2 regions of the Paenibacillus sp. OAS669 genome follow, and region 2 is predicted to be linked to the other one. Evidence: riboswitches for the same ligand, from Rfam matches in the RefSeq annotation. Region 2 holds a riboswitch; the other holds the start of a gene.
What was found. Region 2 has a riboswitch for cyclic di-AMP ahead of GGC63_RS32395 (ubiquitin-like domain-containing protein). Riboswitches for the same ligand answer to the same signal wherever they lie in the genome.

Region 1: another riboswitch for cyclic di-AMP. It lies ahead of GGC63_RS19635 (TrkH family potassium uptake protein); the one in region 2 lies ahead of GGC63_RS32395 (ubiquitin-like domain-containing protein).

The regions. Positions count from the first base shown of each region.
Region 1 covers NZ_JADBDR010000008.1:308,406-319,691, reverse strand. Annotated here, with positions in the region: gene GGC63_RS19645 (cation:proton antiporter) at 1-46, opposite strand, end outside; gene GGC63_RS19640 (potassium channel family protein) at 113-775, opposite strand; gene GGC63_RS19635 (TrkH family potassium uptake protein) at 792-2,144, opposite strand; cyclic di-AMP (ydaO/yuaA leader) riboswitch at 2,207-2,354, opposite strand; gene GGC63_RS19630 (CPBP family intramembrane glutamic endopeptidase) at 2,614-4,260, shown strand; gene uvrC (excinuclease ABC subunit UvrC) at 4,306-6,279, opposite strand; gene trxA (thioredoxin) at 6,462-6,779, opposite strand; gene GGC63_RS19615 (YqzM family protein) at 7,042-7,188, shown strand; gene GGC63_RS19610 (MFS transporter) at 7,297-8,700, opposite strand; gene GGC63_RS19605 (YbhB/YbcL family Raf kinase inhibitor-like protein) at 9,124-9,657, opposite strand; gene GGC63_RS19600 (GntR family transcriptional regulator) at 9,808-10,500, shown strand; gene dnaI (primosomal protein DnaI) at 10,759-11,286, opposite strand, start outside.
Region 2 covers NZ_JADBDR010000025.1:5,804-17,089, reverse strand. Annotated here, with positions in the region: gene veg (biofilm formation stimulator Veg) at 1-141, opposite strand, end outside; gene yabG (sporulation peptidase YabG) at 327-1,202, opposite strand; gene rsmA (16S rRNA (adenine(1518)-N(6)/adenine(1519)-N(6))-dimethyltransferase RsmA) at 1,285-2,199, opposite strand; gene rnmV (ribonuclease M5) at 2,196-2,747, opposite strand; gene GGC63_RS32395 (ubiquitin-like domain-containing protein) at 2,940-4,079, opposite strand; cyclic di-AMP (ydaO/yuaA leader) riboswitch at 4,494-4,689, opposite strand; gene GGC63_RS32390 (TatD family hydrolase) at 4,914-5,681, opposite strand; gene GGC63_RS32385 (HD domain-containing protein) at 5,745-7,031, opposite strand; gene GGC63_RS32380 (AbrB/MazE/SpoVT family DNA-binding domain-containing protein) at 7,392-7,646, shown strand; gene rsmI (16S rRNA (cytidine(1402)-2'-O)-methyltransferase) at 7,962-8,837, opposite strand; gene GGC63_RS32370 (tRNA1(Val) (adenine(37)-N6)-methyltransferase) at 8,850-9,620, opposite strand; gene yabA (DNA replication initiation control protein YabA) at 9,684-10,034, opposite strand; gene GGC63_RS32360 (stage 0 sporulation family protein) at 10,063-10,869, opposite strand; gene holB (DNA polymerase III subunit delta') at 10,872-11,286, opposite strand, start outside.

The DNA.
Region 1 (11,286 bases), on a different contig from region 2:
ATAATAGCAAGATATGATGGACTATTTCCGAAACGTCGTTGGCCATGCTCTTTTGTCACTCCATTGTCCCAGATGTGCAGCGTCTCTATTTCTTGTGACGGCTGATTATTTGCTAACGGATTACTTCGCTCTCGAACAAATCAATCTGCTCGTTCGTTCCTATGATGACCATAATGTCCTGTTCATCCAGCGTATCTACAGCGGTCGGAGCAATAATGACTCCGTGCTTCTTATTGATAGCGACGACACTGCACCCGTATTTGGCTCGAGGGTCCAGCTCCTTGAGCGTCCGGCCGGATAAGCGCTTAGGTACCGACAGCTCTGCGATGGTATAATCTTTGGACAGTTCGATATAATCGAGCAGGTTCGGTGAAACCAGCTGATGCGCTACGCGAATCCCCATATCCCTCTCCGGGAAGATCACCCGGTCAACGCCGATCTTGTTCAGCACCTTCCCGTGAAGCTCGGAGAGCGCCTTCGTGACCACCATCTTGACACCAAGGTCCTTGAGCAGGATCGCTGTCAAAATGCTTGCCTGAATATCATCCCCGATGGAGACGACCGCACAATCAAAATTACGCATGCCTAGCGACTTCAACACATCTTCATCCGTAGAATCCGCGACGACGACATGCGTCAAGACATCGCTCATCTCCTCTACGGCTTCCTCATCCTTATCGATGCCCAAAACCTCGTATCCGAGATCCACCAGCTCCCTGGCCAAACTCGATCCGAATCTCCCCAGCCCAATCACTGCATACTGACTACGTTTCATTGTCTTAACTTTTCCCCTATCCAATGGTTATTTTCCCTTCCGGGTATCTGTATAATTCTTTTTCCGTTTTTGGCCCAAGCGCATATGCCAGCGTCAAAGGACCGAGACGGCCCGCAAACATCATCAGGCAAATCAATATTTTGCCGACATCGGTCAAATCCGTCGTCATTCCCATCGTCAAGCCAACCGTGCCGAAGGCGGAGGTCACCTCGAACAAAATCATCAGGAATGGATGGTTTTCCGTCGTGGACAAAATCATCGCAACGAAGATGACCATAAACAAGGCGATCATCGTAAGCGTAATAGCTTTCAAAATACGGTCCTTACCCAAACGGTAATGAAACAGGACAATGTCTTCCTTCCCCCGGACCATAGCTATCATCGCGCCAATCAGCGTCGTGAAGGTGGTCGTCTTGATCCCGCCCCCGGTAGAGCCCGGAGAGGCGCCTATAAACATCAGGATGATCATGAAAAACTGCGTCGCCTGGCGCAGGCTTCCCAAATCTACCGTATTGGCTCCCGCCGTGCGCGGAGTTACCGATTGGAAGAACGATGCCCAGATCTTGCCTCCCCACGTCAGTGAGCCTAAGGTTTTGGCATTCGTAAATTCAAATATAAAGATGACGAGTGCGCCAATAAGAATAAGCAAGCTTGTCGCGCTCAAGACCACCTTGGAATGCAGCGACAGCCGCCGGTGGTTCCTGTAGTCCATAACGTCCGACATGACTACAAACCCAAGACCTCCCAGAATGATAAGCCCCATTGAAACGATATTGACGACGGGGTCATTGACATATGAGGTAAGACTCGTGAACGGACCATAGACCGATCCGAACAGGTCAAAGCCGGCATTGTTGAAGAAGGAGATCGCATGCCAGAAGCCAAAATAAATCCCTTTGGCCGGGCCCAGCTCCAACGACCATCGAATCGAGAAAATCACTGCCGCAGCGAGTTCAATTGTGAGTGAGTATCGAATGACCCGGCGGATCAACCGTACGATCCCTTCCATGCTTCCCTGGTTCATCGCTTCCTGCAGGATTAACCGTTCTTTCAAGGAAATTCGCTTTTTTAGCGCAAAAGCAAACAGGGTCGCCATCGTCATAAAGCCCAGACCGCCGACCTGGATCAGCAAGATGATGACAATTTGCCCGAATTTCGAAAAAAACGTTCCCGTATCCACAACGACGAGCCCTGTCACACAGGTGGCCGATGTCGCGGTAAACAACGCATCCAGAAAGCGCAGGGGCTTGCCTGTAGCCGAGGCGACCGGGAGGGACAGGAGCATGGCGCCTGCAAGAATAATCAATGCAAAGCCGATAACTAATATTTGCGGCGGTGTGAGTTGAATTTTTTTGGTTACGGGCTTCATCGTTCACCTCAATTTCGGTTTTCAGGCAATAAAAAAGACACTGGAAACCCAATGCCCTATACAGGTTCCTGCAACAAAGCCTACGAGGTTAGCTGACGGATTCGGACGCACAGGTACCCTATCAATTCCATCTCGCGAAATGGAATCGAATTCACCCCTTATTACTCATGGTTCCCCCGTTTTCAAAAAGAAATTCGGCTTTTTATTCAATTGATATGAATTATAATGTGCTTTGCTTGTAATCACAAAGTCGCTTTTACTCGAAAACGGGTAATAATCGGATTATTAGAATACTTAGTATGAAGCTGATAGAGCCGGCGCTTCGCTTTTCAACGATTTTCCCCTTCTTGCTCTGAATTTCATTGGATTTTGGCCGGGCATGTGTGCTAAGTTTAATGAATACAATGACATATCCTCACCATTTTATAAGCATAATGTAAGCTTCTAATTCTAAGTAAGGAGACATGGCATGGTAAAACGTCAAACCGACTTCCCTCTTCTCATTTTGGCACTTTTTGGAATTATCTTGTATGTATCGATCGCCGCCATCTCTTCCTGGCTCCAGGATGAATCGGTTGAGCAAGTACAGGAGGCCTCCCTCCCAACGGTTACGAAGCAGCAGGCAGCAGAGGCGGCCGTCCGGTTCGTTCAGGAGCGCTTCGGGCTCTCGGCCGATTATCGTACCGGCACCTTGTTTCAGTCTCATTCCGATCGAAGCGGATATCTGCAAAAAGCGGAGCTGCTCGATGAATATGTCAAGCGCTTTGCCGCCTATCCTATCGATTATTTTGAGGTGGAAATTAACGACAATTCGAACCTTGCTACCTATTACGTAGAGGTTAACTTTACCAACTTAAATATAATGGGCTGGAACGCGTACTACGCTCCCTCGAGCAAAAAGCAGACTGTTGCCTCATTGGGAGACTCATTGGCGATAGCGGAGCAAACGTTGAAGGACCAGGGCTACACGCTATCCGATTTCACGAGAATCCATCCGGTAACCGAGCCGGAACCGCCTGTAACGAACGGTCGCGGTACGCCTTACCTATTTGAGAGTAAAGACAAACAAATAGGAGAAGCCAAGCTTAGGTTAAGCTTGTCGGTAGACGGCGGAAAGGTCACGGCCTTCCATACGGCGTTTTCCATACCTGAGTCCTTTGCCGAATGGAAGGAACAGCAGAATGACAATGCTTCCTTGATGACCCGGATTAGTCTCGGAGCTTCTCTCATCATGGCGGCTGCGGCTGTATTCCTTATGATTCGATACCGCAAAGAATGGACCTTTCGGCGCGGGATCTTTTTAACCTTCATTTTTGCTGCCATCTATATCTTCAACAATTTCAACATGCTTCCGGCATTCCGGACCATGCATTCCAATGGGCCTTCCGATTGGGGCGCTATGTTTAACCTTTGGTTTATTAATATCGTTACTGCTATCATGGCTGTCAGCGTCTATTTTTCGTTTCAGGCGGGACGTCAGCTATGGCAGAGGCAGGGCTGGATTACCTGGCCCGTTTGGAGGGACGATTCGTTTGGGGGGCATATCCGCAGCTCAATGATTCGGGGGTATCTGCTCTGTATTTTCATCCTGGCCGTGCAGCAAACGCTATTTTTCATAGCGGGCGAATACTTTGATGTCTGGTCCGTGAACGACCCTGCCGATTCCGTCCTGAACATGTCTTGGCCCGCGGCTTTTCCTCTAATGGCATGGGCAGCGGCGATATCCGAGGAAGCCATCTACCGGCTGTTCGGCATCGCCTTCTTCATGAAGCTCGTACGCAACCGGTTCCTTGCAGTGCTGCTGCCAAGCATGATTTGGGCGCTCAGTCATACGCAGTACCCTATCTACCCGGTCTATACGCGTTTTATTGAGGTAACGATCATCGGAATCATTTTTGGCTATGCCTTTTTGAAATACGGCTTGATGACCGTACTCTTCGCTCACGCAACGATGGACAGCATCCTGATGGGCTTGTCGCTGCTGGACTTGAAGGGCACGCCGTTTCTCATCACCGGCATCTTTTATATCCTCTTCCCAGGGCTGGTGGGCCTGGCCGTCGCTTGGCTCCATGCCAAAGCAAAGAGGAACCCTCCGACTCTCCGTACGAGTCATTAGATTCCTCCCGGTTATAATGTCAAAAAGCTGGAAGCTTCCGCCAACCTATTCGATGGCGTTGGCTTCCTGCTGATATTCTTCACCGCTCTCTTCTTCTTCTTGCAGCGGTTCCTCCGCTTCGCCGTTCAGCGAGCGCAAAATTTGCGAAGCCAGCTTTTCCCCGATTCCAAGAGGCCGGAAATCCTCAATGCCGGCTTCTTTAATTTTTTTCAGAGAGCCGAAGTGCTTCAAGAGCGCCTTGCGCCGCTTCTCCCCGATGCCTGGAATGGAATCCAGCGTCGATACGACCATCGACTTCGCGCGCGTCTCCCGATGGAAGGTGATCGCAAAGCGATGGACCTCATCTTGAATCCGCTGGAGCAAATAAAATTCCTGGCTGTCCCTGGGAAGCGGAACGACCTCGGGCGGATCTCCCGTCATCAGCTCCGCCGTTTTATGCTTGGCGTCCTTAACAAGGCCGCAGACCGGGATATATAGCCCCAGCTCATTTTCAAGCACATCGACGGCCGCTGAAATCTGCCCTTTGCCGCCATCCACGACGATAAGATCCGGCATTGGCAGGTTTTCTTTAAGTACCCGTTCGTATCTCCGGCGAATAACCTCACGCATCGTTTCGTAGTCGTCCGGCCCTTGCACCGTGCGAATCTTGTATTTGCGGTATTCCTTGCGGTCCGGCTTGCCGTCCGTAAACACGACCATGGCCGATACGGGATCGGAGCCCTGAATGTTGGAGTTATCGAAGGCCTCGATACGGTGAATCATCCCGGTACCGAGCCATTCGCCCAAATTTTCCACCGCTTTGACCGTACGCTGCTCGTCTCTCTCAATAAGCCGGAATTTCTCCTCCAGCCCGACGCGGGCGTTATCGCACGCCATATGAACCATATTTTTTTTCAAGCCGCGTCGCGGGATATGGACCTTCACCTTAAGCCAGCTCTCCAGCGCTTCCTTGACGTCGGTCTTCATTCCTTCGGCGAGCCCCGCAGGTTCCTCTTCGCTGGCGGATTCCGGAGCTTCGGCGCCCGCTGCGTTCGCTTCCTGCTCTTGCTCCGGCTCCGCAGGCAGGAAGACCTCCCTCGGCAGGGCGGGGTTATCGCTGTAATACTGCGTGACGAAGGAAATGAAATCCTCGTATTCCTCGCCGTAATACGGGAACATCGAGGCGCGCCGCTCGATCAGCTTCCCTTGGCGCATGTACAGGATTTGGACGCACATCCAGCCCTTATCCACCGCGTAGCCGAATACATCCCGGTCCACAATATCGTGGGTTGTGATCTTCTGCTTCTCCATGACCGCGTCGATATGAACAATATGATCGCGCAGCTCCTTGGCCCGTTCGAAATTAAGCTCCTCCGCCGCCTCATGCATTTTGCGGGTCAAATCCTGCTTAATTTCATCGTGCCCCCCGTTCAAGAACCGGGTAATCTCCTGCACCATCCGGTCATATTCTTCCTGAGCGACCTCATACTCGCACGGGGCAACGCATTGCCCCAGATGGTAATACAGACAGACGCGCTCCGGCAGCGTCTTGCATTTGCGGAGCGGATACAGCCGGTCTAACAGCTTCTTCGTCTGCTGTGCAGCAAAGGCATTCGGGTAAGGGCCGAAATATTTGCCCTTGTCCTTATACACCTTGCGGGTCACCTCGAGCCGCGGATGCTTCTCATTCGTTATCTTGATGTACGGGAACGACTTGTCGTCCTTAAGCAGCACGTTATAGCGGGGATAATACTGCTTGATCAGGTTACACTCAAGTATTAATGCCTCTACGTTGCTGGCCGTTACTATATATTCAAAGTCGGCGATCTCATTGACCAGAGCCTGCGTCTTGGCGCTGTGGCTTCCTGTAAAATAGGAGCGGACCCGGTTGCGCAGCACCTTGGCCTTACCGACATAAATCACCTTGTCGTCTTTATTCTTCATCAAGTAACAGCCTGGCTTCTCCGGCAGCAGAGCCAGCTTGTTACGGATCGCTTCGTTTCGCCGCTTGCGCTCCTGTTCCTCCTCGTGCATCGTCATCGCGACCTATCTCCTTTCTCACAACCATCCCATGAACATGACGTTGCTTCCTTCTTAGGCATAAGCAATCCTCCAAGGATGCGGTGGAAGCCTGCTTGGCATAGTCTTATGCAACAAAAAAGCTCTTTTCCAGCATAGCAGAAAAAGAGCTTTTTCTCATTAACAGTTTTCGTTAGAAAACATTATTGATTGCGGGTTACAACGTTTTTCAAAGCGTCCTTCGATTGGAAGCCTACCACTTTATCAACCGGTTGTCCGTCTTTGAACACGATCAATGTAGGGATGCTCATAACTCCAAAACGGGATGCGGACTCAGGATTGTCATCCACGTTCACTTTAGCGATTTTCACGCTGTCCCCCAATTCTTGATCAAGCTCTTCCAATACAGGAGCGATCATTTTGCAAGGTCCGCACCAAGGCGCCCAGAAATCAACAAGAACCGTACCGGATCCTTCAACTTCATTCTTGAAGGATTGGTCCGTAACATTAACGATAGCCATCGTATGTCTTCTCCTTCCACCGGATAAAATAAAATGTTGTCAACAAGTAAAGTATACCACAATACCCCCTATTTTCAACCGCCGCCCGACTCGTCCATCTGTTGCCATCCATGAGCGGCTTTACCCTGTACTCATTTTGAAAAACGTCGCATAATTGTCACTTTCCCCTGCTTTACAATTATCTTCGTATTTGGGTATACTATTCGTAATTAGGACTATGCACAAGACTTTCCTACGGAAATTCTTAAGGAGGAAATCAATAATGAGCGATCCAAAGCATCCTGAACTTCATGTGATGGAAGAACCAACCAACGACTTTTTGGACGTTGCAATCGGCTTCGGCGTATTCTTCGGTGTTCTTCTGCTGATTGCTGTAGTCGCAACCGTTGTTCAGGTTATGACTCGCTAATAGGTTATCAAAGGTCTGTCCAGCTGACACAAGCGGGGCAGGCTTTTTTATTTTGCAAGAACGGCTGGCGAATGCAAATCAATGACGAACCTTATATCACCAAAGTCACTAAGTAACGGATTTGCTGTCCATTACTCTGTCCTTAGCCATTTTAGCTGCACGCCCAAATTGTACATAATACAATGCAACCATCATAACGACCAGAATAGCCAGTACCAGAAAAATGTCGCTATATACGAATGTAGTGCTGTTTTGAGGTATCGGATTGAAGTGAACGGTCGAAGTGCCGAAATCCAGTACCTTGGCGATGGCAGCGGCAGATGCAGCCGAAGAAATAAAAGTGATCATGGAGAACAATCCCATTCCTACTCCTATATGCTCTTTGGGCAGCGCTCGTGAAACGGTGTTCGACATCGCAATTTGCATGAACGATTGACCAAGGACACCGAAAATGAGAAAGATCGCAATAAAGACTGGCGACATGCCTACGACGGAAGACAAACAAACGAAACCGATAATAAGAAGTGCTGCTGCTGTATACACAAGAAACGGATTTCCCTTTTCATCAGCTAACTTGCCGCCTCGCCGACCCAAAATCGCTGCCATTATGGCTGACGGTAACATAACCATTCCAATGAAAACCGGTGACAAATGGTTTACAGAAGAAAGCAGCTGAGGTGTGACGAATGGAATAGCAAAGCTAATCCCAATCATGACGAAAGTAATAATCAGACCGAATGAAAACGGTTTGTTTCGAAAAATAGCCGGGTCTATAAACGGCGCTGTGGCTAAGCGTATACGTAATAAGAAAAGAATAAAAGAAATAGCACCCGCTGCAGCAAGCCAAATATTTTCTTGAGTTAATGCCAGTAGTAGAAGGGCTACTGTGCCCGCCAAAAGTGATCCGCCAATAAAATCCATTTTGCTGGCGACTCCCTTTTCATCCTCTAAATATTTCCGATACATCGGCAGCGTAAACAGCGATAAAAGCGAAATCACAAATAAAACCCGCCAGTTCCACGTACTGCTCACCACCCCGGCAATGATTGGACCGAGTGCCAAACCTAGTGCGTATCCGATTGCGACGGTACCCAGTGCACGACCGCGCCTTTCAGGTGAAAAGTAACGGACTGGCACGATCATTGTAACCGCTGGAATGACCGCTGCACCCGCTGCCTGCACAATTCGTCCCACAATGACCATCCAATATTGAGTAGCGACGAGACCTACAACAGACCCCATAGCAAAAAATAGCAGACCAAATGTCAGCAAATTCTTCAAGCTGTATCTGTCTGTCAATTTTCCGTAAGTTACCGAGCCAATTGCATATACAATCATATAGCCCGTAATGATCCAGCTCCCTTGTGACGGCGAGAGCTGAAACTGATTATTGATAATCGGAAGTGCAACATTAAACATGGTTGCATTCATGACGGAGATAATGAGCGTAAAGACAAGAATACCAAGTAATAACTCTCCTGCATTCTTTTGAATACTATGATTGGTTTGCATTGGAATGCCTCTTTTCTATAGGACAAAACAGCGCTGCTGAAGCAGCCCTTCTGTATTCCCTTTTGATTGACAAATTTATCACGCTGTGAAACTGGAAGAATTTCTTTGCCGCAACGGCAAAGAAATTCTTCCAAAGTTCCGGCGGGTTATTCAGGGTAATTTGAAATTGATTTTGTTTTTGATTTTGCTCCCACAGCCGCAAATGATCGTATGCTTCAAAATTTTAATTGGCTGCTGGCACATGGGGCACACACTTTGATGAATCGGATCGTTCAGTTTCACTGCTTCCTCCGTACTTGACGTTGTTTCGCTTCGAGCATTGGGGATTCCCGCCCCGTTGCTGTATGTAGGCATCAACACAAGCACGCATACCACAACCAATTTTTATTCATGTCATTGTCTCCTATGACCCAATATCTTGGGTTACTTGACTTCCCCTGTTGCCACGAGAACGGCTCTTCCCAGCGTATGGCTCTGCATGGTGAATCCTAAGAGAGCCGGCGTGGAGTTAGAGTCGACGCCGACATTCTCAACATCCAGCGCATGAACGACAAAATAATACCGATGGGGACCGTGTCCCGCTGGAGGCGCCGCACCAATAAACCGTTCGAGCCGCAAATCGTTCGGCAGCTGCAAAGCGCCTTGCGGTAAGCCGCTGCCATGCTCGTCGCCTGCGCCGGTTGGCAGTTCGGTGACGCTGGCAGGGATGTTGATGACGGCCCAGTGCCAGAGGCCCGATCCGGTCGGTGCGTCCGGGTCATACGCGGTGACGGCAAAACTCTTCGTCCCTTCGGGCGCACCCGACCATTTCAAATGGGGCGAAAGATCTTGTCCGCCCTCCACTCCTGACATCGCCGAATATTGCTGAGGCGATAAAGGAAGGCCCTCCGCAATGTCGTTGCTCGTCACCTGAAAAACGGCGACTTCCGGAAATTTGGCAAATGGGTTGTTACTCACTGTAAATTACCTCCTTTTTTTGAATACAATTCGATTATATTCATAAGAATCGATTCTGTAAACACAAATCGATTAATTATTTAATTATCGAATTTCACTCTTGTTTTTTTATAGATTTCGGTGTAAATTATTTAAACGTGTATAATCTCGATGTGCATGAAGGATGGTGTCGGCTTAATGGCCAAAAGAAACGGTTCGTCCACTTTAAGCGAAAATGTCACGAAGAAGCTGCAGTCCGATATTCTGACCGGACAATATGAACCGGGCTCTCCATTAACCGTTTCAGAATTAGCCAAGGGCTTCGCTGTCTCGGTCGCAGTCGTTCGAGAAGCACTAACCCGGTTGGCGACCCAAGGCCTCGTCCTGCAAAACCCGAATCACGGATTTTCAGTGAAAACGGTGTCAGAAGAAGAACTGAAAAGCATCATAGAGGCGCGGTTGATCAATGAATCCGCAGCATTACGCCTGTCTATCGCCCATGGCGATCTCACATGGGAATCCGGTGTAATCGCCGTTCACCACAAATTATCGCAAACGCCAGAGTACAAGGAAGTGAATCAAAAGCTTGCCGTTAGCGAAGAATGGTCTGATCTCCACCGTCAATTTCATTACGAACTTATCGCGGCATGTCCAAATCCGGTTCTCCTGGATATTTGCAAACGCCTTTGGGAATTAAGCGAATTTTATCGGCATTGTTCGGTCCCGCAGCAGTCCGTTCGTGACGGCCGCGCCGAACATAAGGCGTTAACAGATGCCGTTCTTAACCGCGACAGCGATCTTGCCGTCGAGATCTTTAAAGCTCATATCCAACTCACCGCGGAAATCGTACTTGACAACCGATAAACGGTTATGTCTACAATCGCCGCCTAACCCAAACCCGTTGTAGACAAATATAAAATAACCCCACAAAGTGGGGCCTTGGCCTCGAAGCTGATTCAGGTATAAAAATTCTATACTATTAAAAAAAAGAAGCAGCTGCCCTAGGGCAACTACTTCTTTTTTTATATTAGCGCAGGATCGACAGATCTGATCCATAACTTCATTTATCTCCGGGCACCCAATCAGCAGCTTACGCCGACATGACCTGCCCGTATTTCGATATTAACTGCCCCGCTTGTTGTATCCGTTAACCAGCACGACATCGACAAAAGGACGGATACGATCCATGATTCTTCTTCCCTTGAACTCCTCATCCCCATCCTTGCTCGTGAAGCTGAAATGCTGCTCCAGTGCCTCCAAATCATGGTTAGAGGTAAAGAACGTAGGCTTCCGGTTCATCCGGTAATTCAGAATGGAGCCCATCACATGATCGCGCAGCCACGGATTCAAATTCTCCGCGCCGATATCGTCAAACACGAGCAGATCGGTTTCCTTCAGCACATCGATCGTTTCCTTCAGCTTCATCGGATCCTGGAACATGGCCTTTAAATCCTCGGCAAAATCAGGCATATAGACGATAGCGCCCGTATACCCGCTCTTAGCCAGCTCATGAAGCATGTAGCACATAAGAAACGTTTTGCCTGTGCCGAAGCTGCCTGCGAGATATAGGCCCTGCTTCTGAAGCCCCTCCTGCTTCGTTTGCAGAATATAGCTGATGATCCGGTCTACCGCTTCCTCGCGGTTCGGATC
Region 2 (11,286 bases):
AAAAACGGAAGGGTAGGTTTCCTCCAATACACCGGAGCGTTCGATCGTTTTACGGCGACCGCCGTTTGCTCTTAACATGATTTTCTGTCCGACATGAGGTTCCAAACTGCGTTTGATCTCCAATAGCGCGTTTTTTGCCATTGACCACTACCACCTCTTTCCTTGTTAATTATAACCCAATAGAGGTAGTATGTCAAATTAGAACAAATATTATATCAGCCATGTCGAGCGGTTGTCAACGGGGATTTTCCTTATTCCAGCGACTTTTTGGAGGAATCCCCCTCATTACCGTTCACAAAATTGTCATATAAAAACAAAAAAGCGCCTTATGGCGCTTCTTTAGGAGTCATTTTTTGCATAGTGGGAACGCCTCTACGGTAGCTGCCCCGAGACTCCACACCGCCAAGCCCTTCCAGTCCGCTGTGAGTCAGTCCTATGACATCCACTATATTGACCGTGTCCCTTATTGGCGTATAGGCTACCTTAACCGCCACACAGAGCGGATCTAATGCATGAATCAGCACCCGGGCCGGTGAGCTGGCATAATTAGCTCCGGCCTGCATGATCGCCTCAAAATGGGATTGGCAAGCGCCTGCGATGACCGTTAAGGTATCCTTATTTTTCTCATACTGCCTTGCTATTTTGACTGCATTCACAAAATGGTAGGAGTTCTTATAGTTGTTCAGATGCGTCACGTCGCCGTTTCTGCGATGCTTCAGAATGCCGTCATGGCCGGTCACAACCACAATATCCGGCTTTACCTGGGGCAGTAAACGGTACATGGCATCCGCCATCTGAGGCTCCGGTACATAGTATCCCTCTGCGGGGACTCTTAATTCACCGTACAGGTTCATACATTTGCGCAAATACATCGGATCGCCGTCCAAATGCAGCACCTTCCCCGGCATTTCAAAATATACCGGAGCCGGATTACCGGCAGCTCCTACCGCCCCGTATGCCTGGGGGCCTTCCGTTTGATTCTCTCTTGCCCGACGCATGGATTCCATCCATGACGGCCGGGTGGTATTGATCGTGTACTGGTACGGATCCAGCGGCGCCTTGATCAGGTCAAAAAGCGGCGCATCGGCCAGCAGCCTGTAATCCACACCACGCAGAATAGCCTGATTCTGCATAATATCCTGAATTTTAAATATGATATCACCGCCATAGGATCTACGAATAACGAGGTCTCCCTGTTTCATGGCCAAATCGCCTCCTCGTGTATCCTATGGCGTCAATAGGCATTTGGTGATTAGCAAGCCTATCCTTTCATGAAATCCGCAGTCACGTTGCCGATGCTTCGCTCCCGCGTGCACGAAGCAAGCAGTCGCTCAGACGAGCGTATTCCTCGATCGACAAGGTTTCTCCCCGTCGGGAAGGCTCGATGCCCGCCTCGTGCAAAATAGCCTCCAGCTGGCTCTTCGTCTCTTTGGTAAAGAACCGCGAAGCCAGGTTGTTATAGATCGTTTTACGGCGCTGCACGAAAGAAGCCTGAACGACCTCGAAGAAGAAGGACTCGTCCGTCACCGTCACAGGAGGCGCGCTCCGAACCTTCAGCTTGATGACGGCCGAATCGACATTCGGTTGAGGAATGAATACCGTATGAGGAACGATCGTAACAATCTCAGGCTCGCAATAGTACTGCACCGCAATGCTCAAGCTGCCGTAATCCTTGCCTCCCGGCTTGGCCGACATTCGCTCCGCCACTTCCTTCTGGATCATAACAACAATGTTCTCCAGCGGCAGCTTTTCCTCAAGCAGCTTCATAATAATCGGCGTCGTGATGTAGTACGGCAAATTGGCGACTACGCTCACTTTGGAGAATGCCGCGAAATGCTGTTCAAACAATTCCTTCAAATTGACCTTCAGTACGTCGCCATGGACGACACTCGCATGCGGATAGGCCGACAGGGTCTCCTCCAATAGCGGGAGCAGTCGCTGATCGATCTCTACGGCAACGACGCCGCCTGCGATTTTGGCCAGCTGCTGGGTTAAAGCCCCGATCCCGGGGCCAATCTCCAGCGCTCCTTTGGAAGCATCCAGATCTGCGGCGGTAACGATTTTATTTAATATATTCGGATCGATCAAAAAGTTTTGACCCAAGCTTTTTTTCAGCGTAAAGCCATGCCTTTGAAGAAGCTCTTTCGTTTTTTTTGGGGAGGCAATGTCCTCCTGAATATTGAAATGGATATTTGTCATGATTCGCCCTCTTTTTTCTCAAGCTGCTTCCATGCCTCCGCGAACTCCTCGCGGGAAATTCGAAACATTCGGCAGCGGTTATAAAATTGCTTTCCGTTGCAGTACCCGATACCCAAATGCTTGCCCATTTCCATACGACGGGCAGCAGCTTGCGGATGGACGATCAAGCCGGCGTCAATCAAGTCCTCCCAAGTAATATCCGACTCTTCAGCCTCATAATCGGTTCGCACGTTCGCAAGAGCCTTGCGGATGACCTCAGCCGAAGCATTCTCTACCCCGATGTCCCCTTTGGCCGTCGCTTCTTCCTGTGTGATAAAAGCATGCTTACAGCCCTTCACCTGCGCCGTAATGATTTTACGGATGCGCTCGCCCGCATGGTCGGGGTCCGTCAATATGATGACGCCGCGGCGCTGCTGAGCCAGCTTGATGCGCCGGATAACGTCTTTATTAATCGCAGAGCCGCCCGTTTCTATGGTCTCGGCTTCTACGGCTCTTTTGATGGCAGTTGTATCGTCTTTGCCCTCTACCACTATAATTTCTTTGATCACCTTGCTTACCTTCCTTCACCCCATACCAGGATCATCCATACAGCTTTCTTTATACTAGCCTTTGTTCCCGCCACTTTCAAGTGATGACGAAGCCTGTCCGCGTGAACTTGCCCTGATCACATAAAAAAGAAGAGGTAGCCCTCTTCTCTTCCTTTAGCATATATATAATGAGTCTTCCCCAATTGCAGGTCCTTAGTCCGCGGTTGGTTTCTTGGGTCCAATCACATAAACGGTATACCCGCGCTTCAAGCCAAATCGGTTGGCATAATCGTTGCTGTCAAAATACACATCGATAATGTTTCCTTTGACTGCACTTCCGGTATCCTCTGCTCTGCGGAATCCAAGCCCGTCAATATAAACCCACCAGCCCAGCGGAACCACCTTGGGATCCACTGCAATTGTGCGACCTTCCGTTACTCTCGTGCCTGTAGACGTAAGTCCGTACTGCGGATGCTCTGTACTCTTTCCTGTCGAAGCAACGCCCGCTGAATAAGCGGTCAATGTCACATTGTTAATGACCTGCTTGACGCCGAAGGAAACTCCGCCTTTTGTTACTTCCTGTAGATTTGGCGATGATGCCGATAATACAACAACCGGATTTTTGGTGCCTACCGCGACAATTTTATTGACGCTCTCTGATTGAACCTTTTGGTCCACTACTTCTTCGGATACAAGCTTACCGTCTTCGTACATCTTTTCCTTTTTCTTCACAACCAGGCCTTCCTGGCCTTCCTGCACCACTTGCTCCTTGCCTTTTACCAATTGAGGGTCGTTCTTTTTCACAACGTCATAGGCTATCTTTTCTTGAACCTCTTCAACCTCTTTGGTTACCCGTACGATTTGAATCTCACCGCTGTCAGGCAGATCGGCATCCACGACAGGGGTTACCTTGTCAAGCTCTCCTACCTGAACCTGTAAATCATTCAATGCGCCGCCCACCGTCTTTTGCACCGTGTACAGCGTCTTCGTTTCTCCGTCAGCCGTCAGCTGAATCGGCCTTGCATGCTCGATCGTAATCCGGTCCCCGGATTTTACTTTCGAATCCAGCGCTGCAGAGAGACGATCATGCTCTCCTACAGTGACGCCTTGCTCATCCAGTAAATGCTTCAAATCCCATTGCTTGGTGTAAACAACGGTTTCTTCTCCGTTCACGACTACGGTCACCTTCTTGGTAGCCGTACCGTATAACATTAATAAAAACATGAAAGTCAACGCGAATGAAATAAGTGCTATGATCGATATCAAACGCAAGTTTTCATGCCTCCATCGCAATGCGAAGGACATGCTGGATGATCGTCTTACATGGGTTTGCTCGTGTTGAATAGCTCCCACTAGTTCGGTCCTCCTTCAAAGCCCCGCCGTCGAGTGTTACGCATGATTGATCTGACGCGACTATGGTTAAGTTTTGCAATCTGTTGGTTAATAAAGAACAACGCCTAACGACGTTCTTTCCCCCAGGAACAGCCTCCATGACCGTTGAGTCCAACGCATCCTGGAAGCACGGAAGACTTCATCGAACACTTGTTCTGCCCGATTAAGCTTCTCCTGTGCGGTCAACTAAGGGCTGCAACTAGCAATCCATATCGTTTCTCCTGCGTGCGGCCAGCACCTCCTCTTGGCTGTAGGTAATGATTATGTTGTCGGATAGTTATCACAATGACGGGAGAACAAAAAAAGTCACGGAAAGAGGACTCTTCCCGTGACTTTAGGTTATTTCATCAGTAATGAAATAAAGCACACGACAATCATACCTCTCTCTTAACGCTTACGAGGTTAGCTGACGGATTCGGACTTGAGAGTCGCCCTACTTGGATCCGGGTAAACAAACATCTACCCATCCAAGACTCACCCCAGAAAATGTGACCTTAGCCTTATTTTCAAATCAAGACTGGCCTTTTGCGGTTCCCCCGTTTCCCTTACGGAAACTCAGCGATAATGGAAAATTGGTAATCGTATTAAGTTAATATTGAGTTTACGCTGTCGGATATAAAGTTGTAAAGTATACAAACTCGGCAAAAAAGGTCCGTTTTTGTTCAATTCCGATTTTTTTAATTGATTTCACGAACATAACCCATGTATTTCTCGACTTGACTTATTTTTTTGAATGTTTTTCTCTCGTTTTCACGTTTTCGACGAAAATAGGGCTGTCCCAACCCCCCTTTTATTTCACCGTAATCCGAACAATGTAACTGCATTTTTCGTAGTCGCGTGAGCCAGCTCCTCCAGGGTTAACCCCTTGATTTGTGCAGCGGTTTCTGCGACTAATTTCACATATGCGGTTTCATTTCTTTTCCCTCGATAGGGGTGCGGAGTCAAATAGGGCGCGTCGGTTTCAACCAATAAACGGTCCAGCGGAACTTTCTCCAGCACCTCTTTGGGCTGCTTGGCGTTTTTGAATGTGACAGGGCCGCCGAAGGAGATGTAAAAGTTCATATCGAGGCACATCTTGGCCGTCTCCCAGCTGCCGGAGAAGCAATGCATGACGCCGCCGACCTCCGAAGCCTTCTCTTCTCGAAGAACCCGGATAATGTCTTGGTGTGCGTCCCGGTTATGGATCACGATAGGCATACCCAGCTTGCGGGCCAGACGGATTTGTTCCCGAAATACTCGATCCTGTACATCCTTGGGAGAGGTATCCCAATAATAATCCAAGCCTATCTCTCCGATGGCGACCACCTTCTCGTGCTTGCACAGCTCTTCGATCCATTCCAGATCGCCCGGCATCATATCTTTGGCATCTTGGGGATGCCATCCGACGGTTGAATAAATAAAGTCATATTGCTCGGCAAGCGCAATCGAGGTAGGGATCGTTTCGCGATTAAATCCGACATTGATGATTCGACTGATTCCGCTTTCTAATGCCCGTTGGATAACCTCATGTCGATCGTCATCGAATTGAGGGGCGTTCAAATGGGTGTGCGTGTCTATCAGCATAGCGGCAATTAACTCCTTCATATGTAAGTTCAATTTGGTCCTTGCGATTCGATAGACGAGCTTTTATTCCATGCCAAGCAGCTTGCGGTGCTCCGGATGAATGGAGCCCGGATCAGCGGATAAGAGCTCCTCCGGGAAATACAGATGATATTTCCCCATATGAATGCCGCTGATGGACCGGACAATTTCCGACTTGCGCGAAATTTCCTTCAACGTATGCTTTTGGTCCAGCAGCAAAATCGGCAATTTTTCGTCATGGACTCCCGGCCGATACACATCATACGAAAGATCCGACGGGAAATCAATTTCGAGGTAGAAGGACGGATCCAGATTCAGAGCCCGCATCGTATCGCGCAGCCGCTCTATTTGAAGCGCGTCGATCCTCTCCAGCATGACATACTTAAACAGCTTGCGGTTAAGGAAGCGAGAGCACAAGTCAACCAGAATGGCATCCTGCTCGTTGGTCCACTGCATCAGCACCGTCTGCATAAAGGCTTCATCGAGCAAATGGAACTCTTGTATGGACAATGTCCCCCGGAACAGGCTTAAGAGCGGCGGCAGCATAAATGAGAAGGAATAGTTTTCTTCATATAACTGTTTCGCTCTTTCAAAAATTTTATGCAGAATAACCTCCGCGCTGCGTGTAACAGGATGAAAGTATACCTGCCAATACATCTGGTACCGGGACATCAAGTAATCCTCGACAGCATGCATGCCGCTCTCTTTCACGACAATGTGGCCTTGAAACGGTCTCATCACCCGCAGAATGCGTTCCAGGTCGAACGTCCCGTAATTGACACCGGTATAATAAGCGTCGCGGAGCAAGTAGTCCATCCGATCTGCATCCAGTTGGCTCGAGACGAGGCTGACGACGATTTCCTGCTTGTACGTTTTGGCGATAACCCCGGCCACCCTTTGTGGAAAAGTGGGGGATACGCGCTTAAGCACTTTGTTCACTTCGGTATCTCCAAGAACGATCCGGCAGGACCATTCCTCGTGATGGGTCCCGAACGTTTTTTCAATCGAGTGGGAAAAGGGGCCGTGTCCGACATCGTGCAGAAGGGCAGCGCACAAGGAGAGCAGCCGCTCCTCCCGCGGCCAATCCTCATAGCCGTTTCGTTCGAATTGCGATATGATTTTGCGCGTGATTTCGTAAACCCCGAGGGAATGGGAAAATCGGCTGTGCTCGGCACCGTGAAACGTCAGGAAGCAAGTGCCGAGCTGTCGTATACGACGGAGGCGTTGAAATTCTTTGGTGTTAATCAGATCCCAAATCGTTTGGTCCTGCACGTAGATGTATTTATGTACCGGGTCTTTGAATACCTTTTCTTCCTGTAAAGGACTCGACATGATGCGTAACCTCCCTAAAGCTTCTTGTATTTTCGACACGGAATGAGCAGGAAAATGATGATTTTGTCGAACTTTGTCGTATGAAACTTCCAAATGTGAACAGAATATGTCTTCTAAATTTTTCTTTAGTATGGAATATATTCATAATACTATGTTTGGTGTCTATAGAAAAGGTGCATATTTGCAAGGTTTTTCAGCAGCCACTCTGTTTTATATTGAAGTAGAAGGATATACTACCATATTTTAACGGCAAAAAATGCAATTTTCTAGTTGACTATTTTGGGAATGGTTGGTATCATAAATCTTAAGAATATTGTCGAATAATGACGATTTATCTAATTCGAGAGGGGACTTTTATATATGATGAAATCTACTGGTATTGTTAGAAAGGTTGACGAGCTGGGACGTGTTGTTATCCCTATCGAGCTTCGCAGAACATTGGGCATCGGCGAAAAAGACGCTTTGGAAATCTATGTCGACGGTGAGCGCATCATGCTGAAGAAATATGAGCCGGCCTGTATTTTCTGTGGCAATGCAGAAAACGTCTCTTATTTCAAAGGTAAAATTGTTTGTCACGAATGTTTATCGGAAATGCCAATACCTGTGACAAAATAAGAAAAATAGGTTATAATAAGGATAGCACTTCTTACTAAGGTAATTCTAACCTTTTTCATATCTCCTCTATTCCCCAATCCATGAAATTTCATGAGATTGGGGATTTTTTTTCCGTTTTTATTTGTGCTAGCGTCACCTATTATAATAGAAAGAACATGTCACAAAAGTTCCGCCAAGCCTCCATTTCTGCAGTTTGGCGGCGGGAAAGCACCGGCACATCATCGACGGGCTTGTACGGCCTGCGTAAGGCAATAAAAAATCAGCCGATCCGGCAATGAGCCGACCGGCTGATTTCGCCGCTTCCGCATTCGCGATCTACTTTTGGTGCAAATAATTGTACAGCTCCCGCTTCGGCATCTGTCTGTCCGCAGCCGCGCGTTTTATCGCTTCCTTGCGGTCAAGCCCTTGAGTCGTATAATGCTCGACGTGCTCTTCCGGGCTGAAGCCTTCCCACCAGGCGTCCGAAGCTTCATTCTCCGCATCGGTGCTGCCCTGTACGACGATGCAGTATTCTCCTTGAGGAGGATGCTCTTGCAGCAGCTCATAGCATTCTCGGATCGTCCCTCTTGCCGCTTCCTCGTATTTCTTGGTCAGCTCCCGCATCAGGCACATTTGCCGTTCCGGATCCCATACCTCCAGCATCGCTTCCAGCGTCTTCATTATGCGATGAGGGGATTCATAGAACAGCATCGTTTCGTTCCTTTGCTTAAGCGATTCAAGCTCCTGCTGCAGCGGCTTTCTGTCTCTCGGTAAAAAGCCCAGAAAGGTGAAACGTTCCGTCGATAGCCCCGATACGATCAAGGCCGATAAGGCCGCGTTGGCGCCTGGAATGGGTATAACCGCTATTCCTGCGTCGATAGCTTGTCGAACCAGATCCGCTCCCGGATCGCAAATGGCAGGCAGCCCTGCATCACTGACAAGCGCAATGTCTTCGCCTGTTTGCAAAAGACGAATCAGCTCGGGCCCGCTTGCATGCTTATTATGCTCGTGGTAGCTTACAAGCCGTGTTGCGATATCAAAATGGGTTAGCAGCTTGCGTGTCTGTCTCGTATCCTCTGCGGCGATCCACTGCACTTCCTTTAAAATGCGCACCGCACGAAACGTCATATCCTCCAGGTTGCCGATCGGTGTTCCGACCAGATACAGCTTCCCTGCTCCATTATCCTGCTGATAGCTTTTCTGAATGTCCACGTTAGTCCCTCGCTATGTAACGGTCGGCTGGATGAGCTCGTCACGCTTGCCGTAATATATCTCCATCAGCTCGTCACAATAGTCCGTTTTATTTTTATATACGATCAGCGGCGGCAGCGTCCTAAGCTCCGGCTTCCCGTCTCTGAGCGCCTCAATCAACACCATATTCGCTTCTTCGCCTGCACGCGGGTGTACATACCGGATTCTTTTGGGCTCCAATTTATACTGACGCATCGTGCAAAAAATTTCAACTAACCGGCTGGGCCTGTGCACCATCGCTACGCGGCCTCCGCTCCGTACCAGCCTGCTGCTGGTTCTGACGACATCCTCAAGCGTACAGAACACCTCATGCCGTGCAGCCGCCACATGCTCATTCCCATTTTGTTCCCCATTCGGAACGGGAAGATATGGAGGGTTCACGGTCACTACATCGAAGGTCCCGTTCCCCAGCTGCTGATGAATCGTGCGCAAATCCCCGTGAATAATCTGAATCTGGTGATCCAAATCATTCAGCTGGACGTTGCGCTCCGCCATATTCGCGAGCCGCTCCTGAATCTCTACGCCAACGATCGAAGCCTTCGTGCGCGTCGACAGCAGCAAGGGAATGACTCCGTTCCCCGTACAGAGGTCGACCATCCTTCCCCTCGGCGGAACATAGCTAAATCTGCCTAACAACACCGCATCCATCGAGAAGCTGAACACTTCATCGCTTTGAATGATTTTCAGATCATTCGTTAATAAATCGTCTAGTCTTTCACTAGGCTGCAAAGGTACCTTTTCCATCAGCGCACGCTTCCTCTTTCTTGAAAAAAACCGTAGAGAAGCTTGCTCCCTACGGCGGTTTTTTTATTTATTTAAAAACGATAAGCAAAACAAACAATCGCCTTCCGTACGCAAATGACCGTAGTAGACATTACAGATGTGGAAGCCTTCGTGGTACAGGCGGGCCAGATTGTCGTACCCCTCACCTGTAAGCTCCTTGGCCTGTGCGGCGGTGACATGAATATGGGGTACTTCAACAGGCGGCTCCGCATCCTTCTTTAGCAGCTTGCGCAGCTGCTGATTTTCTATGCTCAAGCGTTTGTTTTCCTCGAGGAGCTCGATAATTTGCTTTTTCATCAGCCCCAGCTCGGAGTAGATAGCACCCATCTGTTCTTCGATTTGCTCAATTTGAACAAAAACGTCTCTTTTATCCACACATTCACCTCAAGAAAGCTAACAACCGTTAAAGCTGCTGCTCCACTACATCGTCAAAGGATAGCTCCATGACTTTACCGAGCTCATAAATCTGCACTTTTACGGTACGCTCGTTAATATTTAGCGATACGACACGGCCGTTGCCCAGGGAGGAAATGACTTCGCTTCCTACGCGCGGCATATCCTCTTTACCACTTTCATAGTTATCGTGCTCATATTTCAAACAACACATTAACCGGCCGCAAAGCCCGGAAATTTTTGTCGGATTTAACGATAAATTTTGGTCTTTTGCCATCTTGATGGATACCGGCTCAAAGTCCCCCAGGAAGGATGAGCAGCAAAGAATGCGCCCGCAAGGACCGATACCGCCCAGCATTTTGGCTTCGTCTCGAACGCCGATTTGCCTAAGCTCGATGCGGGTCCGGAAGACTCCGGCCAAATCTTTCACCAGCTCCCGGAAATCGACTCTTCCTTCGGCTGTAAAATAAAAAATGATTTTGTTGCGATCAAATGTATATTCAACGTCAACCAGCTTCATTTTGAGCTGATGATCCCTTATTTTATCCTGACAAAGCGCAAATGCGTTTTTCGCCGCGTTCTTATTGTCCTCCACAAGCTGTGCGTCAGTTTGATCCGCTATGCGAATGACTTTCTTTAATGGAAGAACGACATCGGATTCCTGAACCGTCCGTCTCCCGATAACTACTTTTCCGTACTCAATCCCTCGAGCCGTTTCAACAATAACCGCACTCTCTTTATCCACCGGTAAATCGATCGGGTCGAAATAATAGATTTTTCCCGCTTTCTTGAAGCGGACACCAACAACCGAGTACAAATTTACACCCCCTTCAGCTGCATTAACATTTTTTCCAACACCAGCTGCGGGTTTGCATGAAAGCGGAGTCTTTTCTGCTGCTCGACTGCTTGCTCCAAACACCGCACCCAATGCTTCATATCGTAAGATAAGGCCAATCCTGCCATCCAATCGGTTTGATCGGCATATACGAGCCCGGACCGATTGCCGATGTTTAACTGCACCATATCTTTCAGCCATAAAATCAGCAGATCCATGAATACAGGAAGCTGCTCCGTCAGCTCGGACTTAGCCAGCTTTTGCTGAGCCGTCAAAAGCGCCGTAGGCAGTCGGGACATACTTTCCTTTGTTAATTGTATCACTAGATTTCTTATTTCTGCAAACCCATTTCCTTGAATTAGCTCTCTCGCCGCATCGGGACCTGCAGCCAGCCGAACC